3 regions of the Rhodococcus oxybenzonivorans genome follow, and region 3 is predicted to be linked to each of the others. Evidence: riboswitches for the same ligand, from Rfam matches in the RefSeq annotation. Region 3 holds a riboswitch; each other region holds the start of a gene.
What was found. Region 3 has a riboswitch for cobalamin ahead of CBI38_RS19760 (ABC transporter substrate-binding protein). Riboswitches for the same ligand answer to the same signal wherever they lie in the genome.
Positions count from the first base shown of each region.

Region 1: it holds a riboswitch for cobalamin, as region 3 does, so the genes downstream of both, CBI38_RS03765 (CbtB domain-containing protein) here and CBI38_RS19760 (ABC transporter substrate-binding protein) in region 3, are expected to answer to the same signal.
Region 2: it holds a riboswitch for cobalamin, as region 3 does, so the genes downstream of both, cobN (cobaltochelatase subunit CobN) here and CBI38_RS19760 (ABC transporter substrate-binding protein) in region 3, are expected to answer to the same signal.

Region 1 covers NZ_CP021354.1:761,124-764,395, reverse strand. The annotation lists gene CBI38_RS03780 (HhH-GPD family protein) at 1-190, shown strand, start outside; gene CBI38_RS03775 (alpha/beta fold hydrolase) at 283-1,038, opposite strand; gene mhuD (mycobilin-forming heme oxygenase MhuD) at 1,072-1,386, shown strand; cobalamin riboswitch at 1,448-1,599, shown strand; gene CBI38_RS03765 (CbtB domain-containing protein) at 1,623-1,817, shown strand; gene CBI38_RS03760 (CbtA family protein) at 1,835-2,614, shown strand; gene CBI38_RS03755 (DUF5996 family protein) at 2,631-3,272, opposite strand, start outside.
Region 2 covers NZ_CP021354.1:2,893,077-2,896,348, forward strand. The annotation lists gene CBI38_RS13790 (precorrin-8X methylmutase) at 1-187, opposite strand, end outside; gene cobG (precorrin-3B synthase) at 212-1,345, opposite strand; cobalamin riboswitch at 1,352-1,494, shown strand; gene cobN (cobaltochelatase subunit CobN) at 1,566-3,272, shown strand, end outside.
Region 3 covers NZ_CP021354.1:4,181,404-4,184,675, reverse strand. The annotation lists gene CBI38_RS19765 (MMPL family transporter) at 1-930, opposite strand, end outside; cobalamin riboswitch at 1,016-1,163, shown strand; gene CBI38_RS19760 (ABC transporter substrate-binding protein) at 1,271-2,266, shown strand; gene CBI38_RS19755 (FecCD family ABC transporter permease) at 2,263-3,272, shown strand, end outside.

The DNA of each region.
Region 1 (3,272 bases), 3.2 Mb from region 3:
CCGTCAGGTTCGCGGCAAGCTCATGGCGGTGTTGCGCGACAGTTCGCGTCCGGTCGAGCGGGTTCGCCTCGACCAGGTGTGGCTCGACGACCCCGGTCAGCGTGATCGTGCTCTGCACTCGTTACTGCTCGACGGCTTGGTGGAGCAGACCGACGACGGCCTCTTCGCCCTCGCGGGTGAGGGAAGCTAGGTGCCCTCACGATCGGGCACAGACGCTGAGAAGATTGCTGGAAACCTCCACGATTGCGTCCGCAGCTGACAAACCTCTGCGCAACCGTGCGCTCAGGTCAGTTCGTGCAGGAATTCCTCGACCACTTTCCGGTACTGCTCGGGCTGATCGTCGTGGACGAGGTGCCCGGCTTCCTCGATGCGGACGTATTCGGCGTGGGGATGCCGCTCTGCCATCTTCCGCATCTGCCCCTCGGGGGTGATGGTGTACTCGCCCTCGATCAGCAGCGCCGGCACCGTGATCGAGGCCCACTGAGCCCAGAAGTGCCGGTCACCCCACTCGGCGGAGATGGCGCGGAACGTTTCGACCTCGCCATGCAGGTACCAGCCGTCGTCTCGCTGCTCGAACGAGTCGAGGAAGTACTGACCCGCGACAGGTCCGAAGTACTCGACCAAGGCCTTACGCGTCTCGAACGGTTGCGGCCAGTTCGAGATCATCGCCGCCCAGTCGTCGGCGGTACGGCCACGAAAATCAGGCGCCATGTCTTCGAGAACGAGAGCGGCGACCTTCTCCGGGAACTCGGCGGCCAGGCACCACGCGTGCAAGGCGCCCATCGAATGCCCGATGACGACCAGCGGCTCGGCGACCGGACTCAATGCCGCCGCCAGGTCTTCGACGAATGCTTCCGTCGACAGCACGGGCGGGGCGGGACGGCCGTGGCCTGCAGCGTCGAACGTGTAGACGTGGCCGTGTTCGCGCAGCCACGGAACCTGCCTGCGCCACGTCCGCGCACTGCCCATCAACCCGTGCAGCAGCAGAATCGGTCGTCCGGTGCCGCCCTCGTCGTGCAACGCACTCTCACCCACCACGACTGCGACGCTAGCGGAGTACCCTCCCCAAGCATGGCAGTGGTGAAGATCAATGCAATCGAAGTTCCCGAGGGTGCGGGCCCCGAACTGGAGAAGCGCTTCGCAGGACGCGCGCATGCCGTCGAGAATTCCCCAGGCTTTCTCGGGTTCCAGCTTCTGCGCCCGGTCAAGGGCGAGAACCGCTACTTCGTCGTCACCCAGTGGGAGAGCGAAGAGGCGTTCGAGGCGTGGCGCGACGGCCCTGCACGGGAAGCGCACGCTGGTGAGCGGCAGAAGCCGGTGGCGTCCGGCGCGTCTCTGCTCGAGTTCGAGGTGGTTCTCGACGTCTCGGCAGCGGCCGACCGTTGAGGACCTGCTCGACACAAACCTCGAGGCGAACATTGACACGGCGGCCCGCCGGGTGCGAAAGTTCGCAAGACAAAGCGATGGTTCGGCAGGAATCCGGTGCAAAACCGGAGCGGTCGCGCCACTGTAAATCGGAGTAGTCCCTCAGCTAGGCCACGGCAAGATGCGGGAACCACCTCGACAGCCAGATACTGCGGCCATCGCATGAACCTAGGGGACGCGACATCCCAGGAGGAACCATGGCACTCGTCTACGCACCCGGCGCATCGGTCGATTCGACCCGGCTCGCCGTCATCTCGTTCGCGATCGTACTTTTCGCGATGCTTGCTCTCTACCTCGTGGGATTCGACCAGGGCGCGATTTCGCGCAGTGGCATGTACATGCACGAACTGATGCATGACGGGCGCCACCTGCTGGGCCTGCCGTGCCACTGAACGAGTCGTCCGCGAACATGACACTGAGCGAGTCCTTCGGGAAGTTACTGATTCGCGGTCTGCTTGCAGGGTTGATTGCCGGAATCCTCGCCGGCGGCGTGGCATTCGTCCTCGGCGAATCGCACATCGACGCCGCCATCGCGATCGAGGAAGCGGGCAGCGCCGACCACTCGCACGGGGCGGAATCGAGTGCACCGGCTGGCCATTCGCACGACGAGGAAGAAGCCCTGGTCAGTCGCAACGGACAGCGGTTCGGTCTGTTCCTCGCGACGTCACTCGCCGGACTGGCGCTCGGGGCGATATTTGCCGTCGTCGCGCACTACGCGCGCAGGGTGACCACGCTTTCGGGTCCGGTGCTCGGTATGGTGCTCGCGTCACTCGGGTGGCTGGCGATCGAAGCCGTTCCGTTCTTCAAGTACCCGGCCAATCCGCCGGCCGTCGGCGATCCCGAGACCATCACCAGTCGCACCTGGCTGTGGCTCGCCGTGGTGGTGCTGGGTCTGCTCGCCGTGGTCGCGTCGGTATTCGCGGCGAAGGCGGTAGCTGCTCAGGAATTCCTGTCGACGCGCATCGCGGCCCCGGTGGCCGCATTCCTGGTCGTGGTCACGGTCGGATATCTGATTCTGCCTACCGTCGACGAGGTGGGCGACGACTTCCCGGCCGGCCTGCTGTGGGATTTCCGCCTCGCATCCCTCGCCACCCAGGCAACCCTCTGGCTCGCTCTCGGTCTCGTGTTCGCCTTCCTCACCGAGCGTGCCAGCCGGGCGCAGGCGCCCGCGTCGGCGAACGCCGGCTGACCCGCCTTTCAGGGCGTCAACGGAATTTGTCCCATCGGGCCGGGTCCGCCTCCAGGGCGGCCCGGTCCCAGCCACCCAGTTCGGCAGCCGCGTCGTAGGTGCTGTGCAGGAACGTCAGCAGTGCCAGATCCGGATCGTCTGCAGTTCGCACGGCCTCATACGGCAGCAAGAATTGCCGGAACTCTCCGCTGTAGAGGGCTCCGTCGGGCCCGACCGGGTAGTCGGCGAAGCCATCCGGTTCCGGGTAGGCGTACGCATAGAACGCGCCTTCGGCGCCACCACCGGGCCAGAAACCGCAGCTGCTCAGCTCGTGCGAGTAGCCCTCGACCATCACCCAGTCTCCGCAGTTCGGCGCTCCCCCAGGGTGAGTGGGCGCGGTTTTCCCGGAGAACCGGGTGCAGGCCAGGTCGAGCGCACCCCAAAAAAAGTGCACGGGACTGACCTTACCGATGAAATGCGAACGGAACTCGTGCAACACCCGGTCCGCCTGCACGAGCTGTCGCCAAAACCGGTACACCGACTCACCGTCGTACGAGCAGTGTTGGGTGTCCTCCGCGAACGGGACGGCTGGGTTCACCTCGTTGGGCCGGGCCCGAATGGTGGTCGCCACACCCAGTTCGGCCAGCGTGTCCATCGTCTCTGTGTAGAAGTCGGCCAC
Region 2 (3,272 bases), 1.3 Mb from region 3:
GCGCGGCTTTGACGACACCAGGGGTGAATGCGACGTCGTCCACCAGATCGACCTGGCCGCTCGCATGGATCATGCGGACCACGGCCTGCGAGACGTCCGCGGGGAAGGCGCTGAGATCTGCTTCGGCGCGAATCGTGGCGAAGGACTGGCGGTAGATCTCTGCGCCGTCTCGGATGTACTCGATCATGGCCTCACGATAGAGGCAGTGCTGTCAGCGGTGGTCCACCCGGTAACCGGTTGCGGTCGCAACGACATCGGTCACCTCACCCTTGGGACGCCCGCAACAGCGGTCGCAACCCGACCAGTGTTGCCTCCCGGCGACGGGGAGCTCGCCCCCGAGAACGGCGTCGCGGGCGTCGGTGCGCACGTCGGCGAGCGCCTTGTCACAGCCCGGCCTGCCCGTGCAGGCAGTGACGTTCAACCAGGGGGAGTTCTCGTCGAAGATCAGGCCCATCGGTGCGAGGACACGGACCACCTGCTCGGCGGACCACTCGTCGAGATCGCACAGCAGCACCGACCTCCACGGGGTGACGATCACTGGTTTATCCACCGCGGCGAGGAACTCCGCCATCCTCGAGTCGAGGACCCCGAACGCGAGGCCGCCGCCGAGCGTGACGGTGCCGTCCGGCTGATCCAGCCACCCGATCGGGGGCCGGTGCTCGGCGAACCCGGTCACCGGTTGTGCGGTGGGCGCAAGGGCTAGGGCGGTAAGGGTCCGTTCGACGCCGTCGTCGATCTCGGACAGCCGCCACTGCCCGTCGCGCAGGCCGAGGAAGGTGCGGGCCGCGTCGAGCAGCACGTGCACCGACTCGGTCGCGGAAATCCGGGCCCCGCTGTCGCGGCCGGCCAGCACCAACGCCACCTCGGTCTCGCTCACCGCGTGTATACCGAAATCGCCGCCGAGCGCGGACACGTCACCGCGGCCGTCGTCGAGGGTGAAGAGGACACGGCCGGGGAGGTCGGCCAGCGCGGTGTCGGCGCACAAACTCCGGTCGAGTTCGTCGACCACGTCCCGCAGGTCGGCGACGCCACCGATGCGACCCGTCAACGGCGAGGCGAGGATGTTGCGTACCCGTTCGTGGGTGTGCGAGGGCAGCAGGCCGGTGTCTGCGAGCCTCCTCGCGAACTCCGGGGGATCGCCGACGGCGCGAAGCTGCACGTTGCCGCGGGAGGTCAGTCCGATCTCCCCGTTCCCGAGGTCGCGGGCCGACTCCGCGAGCACCTGCAGCTGCGCGGGCGTGAGAACACCACCGGGCAACCGCACGCGGGCGAGCGGACCGTCGGCGGCCTGATGGACCTGCAGCGCCCCCGGGCAGGCGTCGGGGCGGGAACGAGGGGCGACCATGGTCCCAGGTTACGTCGGCCGCCCGGTAGCATCACGAGCACTTGCGGCAGCAGGAGAGGAAGCCGGTGCAATTCCGGTGCGGTCGCGCCACTGTGAGCTCGCCGAACCCGGTGGGCGAGCCAGACCCTCACCTGCCGTCCTGTTGACCCACGGTTCCGAAACCGACCCGGTTTTCGGCAACCACCGCCACGGGGCGCGACACCCCAGGAAGGCTCCACCTGTGATCCTGCTGCTCTCCACCTCCGACACCGACCTGCTCAGCGCACGTGCCAGCAAAGCGGACTACCGCTGGGCCAACCCGGCACGGTTGCTGGTCGAGGAGGACCTGCCGGGACTGCTCGCGGGCGTAGACCTCGTCGTGGTCCGGATTCTCGGTGGCCGCCGGGCGTGGGAGGACGGGCTCGACGCGGTGCTGGCCAGTGGCCTGCCGGTGGTGGTCCTGGGCGGTGAGCACGCTCCCGACGCCGAGTTGATGGAGTGCTCGACGGTGACCGCCGGCGTCGCCGCGGAGGCGCACAACTATCTGGCCGAGGGCGGAGCCGACAACCTCGCCCAACTGCACCACTTCCTGTCCGACACGGTCCTGCTCACCGGTCACGGTTTCGAGGCGCCCGTGCATCTGCCGAGCTGGGGTCTGGCCCCGTTCGCCGTCGAGCCCGAAGCGCAGCGCCCCACCATCGCCGTGCTCTATTACCGAGCCCAGCACCTGGCGGGGAACACCCGCTACATCGAGGCGCTGTGCGCCGCGATCGATGCTGCCGGGGGCAACCCGCTGCCGATCTACTGCGCGTCGCTGCGCACCGCCGAGCCCGAGCTGCTGCAGACGCTGCGCCGCGCCGACGCCATGGTGGTTACCGTGCTCGCCGCAGGCGGCACCAAGCCCGCCGGTGCGTCCGCCGGCGGCGACGACGAAGCGTGGGATGTCGCCGCGCTCGCCGCGTTGGACGTGCCGATCCTGCAGGGGCTGTGCCTGACGAGCAGCCGGGAGTCGTGGGAGTCCAACGACGACGGACTCTCCCCGCTCGACGTCGCCACCCAGGTCGCGGTGCCCGAGTTCGACGGACGCCTCATCACGGTGCCGTTCTCGTTCAAGGAGATCGACGCGGACGGGCTGTCCACGTATGTGCCCGACGCCGAACGGGCATCCCGGGTGGCCGGTATCGCCGTCCGGCACGCCCGCCTGCGCCATATTCCGGCGTCCGAACGTCGCATAGCCCTGATGCTGTCGGCGTATCCCACCAAGCACGCGCGGATCGGCAACGCGGTCGGTCTCGACACCCCCGCGAGCGCGATCCGCCTGCTCACCGACATGCGGGCGGCCGGGTACGACCTCGGCCCGGACGACGGCCCGGACGCGGTGCCCGGTCTCGCCGCGCAGGACGGGGACGCGCTCATCCACGCCCTGATCGCCGCGGGCGGCCAGGACCCCGACTGGTTGACGGCCGAGCAGCTCGAGGGCAATCCGATCCGCATTTCCGCCGCCCGCTACCGGGAATGGTTCTCGGCGTTGCCCGCGGACCTGCGCGACGGGGTCGAGGAACACTGGGGCCCGGCACCGGGCGAATTGTACGTCGACCGCTCCCAGGACCCCGACGGTGAAATCGTCATCGCCGCAATGCAGTTCGGCAACCTGGTGCTCATGGTGCAGCCGCCCCGCGGTTTCGGGGAGAAGCCGGTGGCCATCTACCACGACCCGGACCTGCCGCCGAGCCACCACTACCTCGCCGCCTACCGCTGGATCGCCGCGCAGACCGCGGACGGTGGTTTCGGCGCCGACGCGGTGGTGCACCTCGGCAAGCACGGCAACCTCGAATGGCTGCCCGGCAAGACCCTCGGCATGTCGGCGTCGTGCGGCACCGACGCCGCCCTCGGCGACCTCCCGCTCATCTACCCGTTCCTGGTCAACGATCCCGGCGAGGGCACACAG
Region 3 (3,272 bases):
GGCCATGGCACCGAATCCCAGCGATGCGATGACGTCCTGGGGAAACACGAGCATGCCCGAGAAGGCGCACACCAGCAGCAGTCCGGAGAACAGAACGGTGCGGCCGGCCGTGAGCACGGTGCGCCGGGTGGCCTCGGCAGTGTCGGCGCCCGACTCCAGTTCTTCACGGAAACGTCCGACGACGAAGAGCCCGTAGTCGATTGCCAACCCGAGACCGAGCAGAGAGGCGACATTGATCGCGAAGGAGTTGACGTCGGTGAACAGGGTGAGCACCCGAAGGGTGGCCAGCGCGCTGAAGATGGAGAGCAGTCCGACGAAGACGGGTACGGCCGCGGCGACCACGCCGCCGAAGAGGAAGACCAGCAGGACCAGTGTGATGGGAAGCGCAATCGCCTCCGCCAGCACCAGATCCTGCTGGAGCCGGTTGTTGAAAGCCACACCCACCACCGAGTTGCCCGCGAATTCGGTGTCGATGCCCTCGACTTCGAGCTTGGGTAGCAGGCCGTCGAAGGCGGCCACCGTGATTCCGGCTTCGGGGTCGACGGTGACCGCGGCCGACGCCTTGGTGCCGTCCTCCGACACCATCCGCTGCTTCGTCGTGGTGTCCGCGGTCCAGTATGAGGTGATCTTGTGCGTGGGGACCTCGGCGGCGAACCGTTCGAGATCGGCCGTCACCTCGGGACCGATGTCGTCGAGCGTTCTCCCTTCGGGCGCGGTGTAGACGACGATGATGTCCGCGGTCTGCGGACCCAGGTTGGCCTCGACGATCCTCGCCACTTCAGCGGACTCGCTGCCCGGGTCGGTGTAGCCGCCCGAGCCCAATTTCGCGAACACCCCCGTACCCCAGACGCCGCTCACCAGTACGGCGGCCACGGCAAGCACCAGAATCCACCATCGCCGGGAAACAACAGTCGAGGCCCAACGTGTCATGCGTCATCTCCGGGTCGTGGTCGGCATTGTGCGACTGCCGACTGTAGTGCGCGTGCGGCGGTGAGCGGCGGTGGTGTGATCCGGCTCCCGCGCCATGATGCATACTCGGATGTGCACGTGCAGCCACACACATGGGGGAAGCCGGTCCGAATCCGGCGCTGACCCGCAACGGTGGGCCATCGGAGTATTTTCCGGTGGCGAGCCCGATTACCCGGTGTGTGGTGTGCGACATCCATTCGTCGTGGTCTACGAAGCGGAGTCCCGCAGGCGCACTGCGACTCCGGTCGTGGAGTGACCTGCACGACTTTCATTCGTGGCTCTGAGCCGCAATGAGGTTTACATGCACCGTCCGTTGTTCCGAAGGTTCGGATTGCTCACCGCCGCCGTGGCAGTGCTGCTCGCTGCCGCCTGCTCGCGTGGGGAACCTGGCCCGGGCACTACTTCCGCCGAGTCGTTTACCGCCGCGGTGACGATCACCAACTGTTCGCTCACGCAGAGCTTCGATGCACCACCCCAGCGCATCGTCAGCATGAACGATCACGTCACCGAGGTTCTGATCGAGATGGGTGTCGGCGACCGTATCGTCGGCACCGGGTACGGCGACGCCACCCCGCTACCCCCATTCGCCGAGGAATTCGCGAAGATCCCGCATCGGTCGAAGGAGTATCCGACGCGAGAGCAGTTGCTCGACCTCGAGCCAGACCTGGTGGTGGGGGGAATGCGGAGCGCATTCGACGAGAAGGAGGGGCGTTCACGAGAGTTCCTCGCCGAGCACGGCATTCCTACATTCCTGTTCTCCGAGTACTGCGGGCAGGGCTTCCCCGACATCGCTCTGCTGCGGGACGACTTCACACAGCTGGGCGAAATCCTCGCAGTTCCGGACAGGGCGCATGCGATCAGCGACCGAGTGACGTCCGGATTGCAGTCCGTGCGCGCGACACTTGCGGGCAGTACCGCCGTCCCGGTGTTCTTCTACGATTCCGGCGAGAACGTCCCGCTGACTGTCGGCGGTGTCGGAATCGGTCAGCTCATCGCGGACCATGCGGGTGCCGCGAACATCTTTTCCGAGGGGCAGAAACCGTTTTCGACGGCCACCTGGGAGATTGTCGGAGAACGCAGTCCCGAGGTGATCGTCGTCCTCGACTACGGCGCGACGAGTGCGCAGCACAAGATCGACTTCCTGACCGCACACCCGATCATGTCGGCGACCCCTGCCGTGAAGGCAGGCCGCTTCGTCGTCGTACCGCTCGACGACTTCTTCGAGAGCCCGCGTCTCGTGCGGTCGGTCGAGACCATCGCGCGCGCCGTCCATCCCGGCGCCTTCTCCACGCGATGACGGCGCTCACCGAACGGACCGAGGTGCGCCCATCCTCGCCCTCAGCTCGTTCCCCTCTCGGATTTGCCGGGCTGATCGTACTTCTGGTGCTGACCACGCTGTTCGTGATCGGGCTCGCCGTGTCGTTCGGTTCGGTGCGCATACCGGTGGGTGACGTCTGGGCGATCGTGGTGAACCGGATGCTGCCCGGTGTGTTCGACGTCTGGTGGTCGCAGGCACGGGAATCCATCGTCGTCGGTTCTCGTCTGCCGCGGGCATTGACCGCGGCGACGGTGGGCGCCGCGCTGGCACTGTCCGGTGCGGTGGCGCAGCTCGTGACCCGCAACCCGCTGGCCGACCCATACCTGCTCGGCGTGTCCTCGGGTGCCGGTTTCGGTGTGGTGATCGTGACGGTGCTCGGGTTCGGCGCCGGAATGCTCGGGGTCTTCACCGTTCCCGTGGCGGCGTTCGTCGGCGCGATGGTGCCGTTGTTCCTGTCGCTGGCAATCGGCGGACGGTATCCGCAACCCACTGCGATCATCCTCGTCGGTGTCGCGCTGGCACAGGTCTTCTCGGCGCTGATCACCTTCTCGCTCCTCGTGCTCGCCGACGAACGGCAACTCGGTTCGGTGATGCATTGGCTCGCAGGCGGATTCGGTGACGCGCGCTGGTCGACGATGATTTTTCCCGTGTCGGCGCTCGCGACGGTCGGCACTGCCATGCTGTGGAGTGCCCGCCGGATCGACGTGCTGCAGACCGGGGACGACGGAGCGGCCGCGCTCGGCATGAACGTTCCCCGCTTCCGGATCGTCCACCTGCTGGGCGTGTCACTACTGGCCGGCGCAGCAGTCTCGGTCGCCGGGGGTATCGGCTTCATCGGCCTCCTCGTGCCACACCTGGCCGGCTACGTCGTCGGTATTCGCGCCGCCAGATTGTTACCGGTCGCCGCGCTGCTCGGTGCGGTCGCCATGGTGGGAGCCGACACCGCGGCACGGTCGATCTCGTCGAGCCTCGAAGTGCCGGTCGG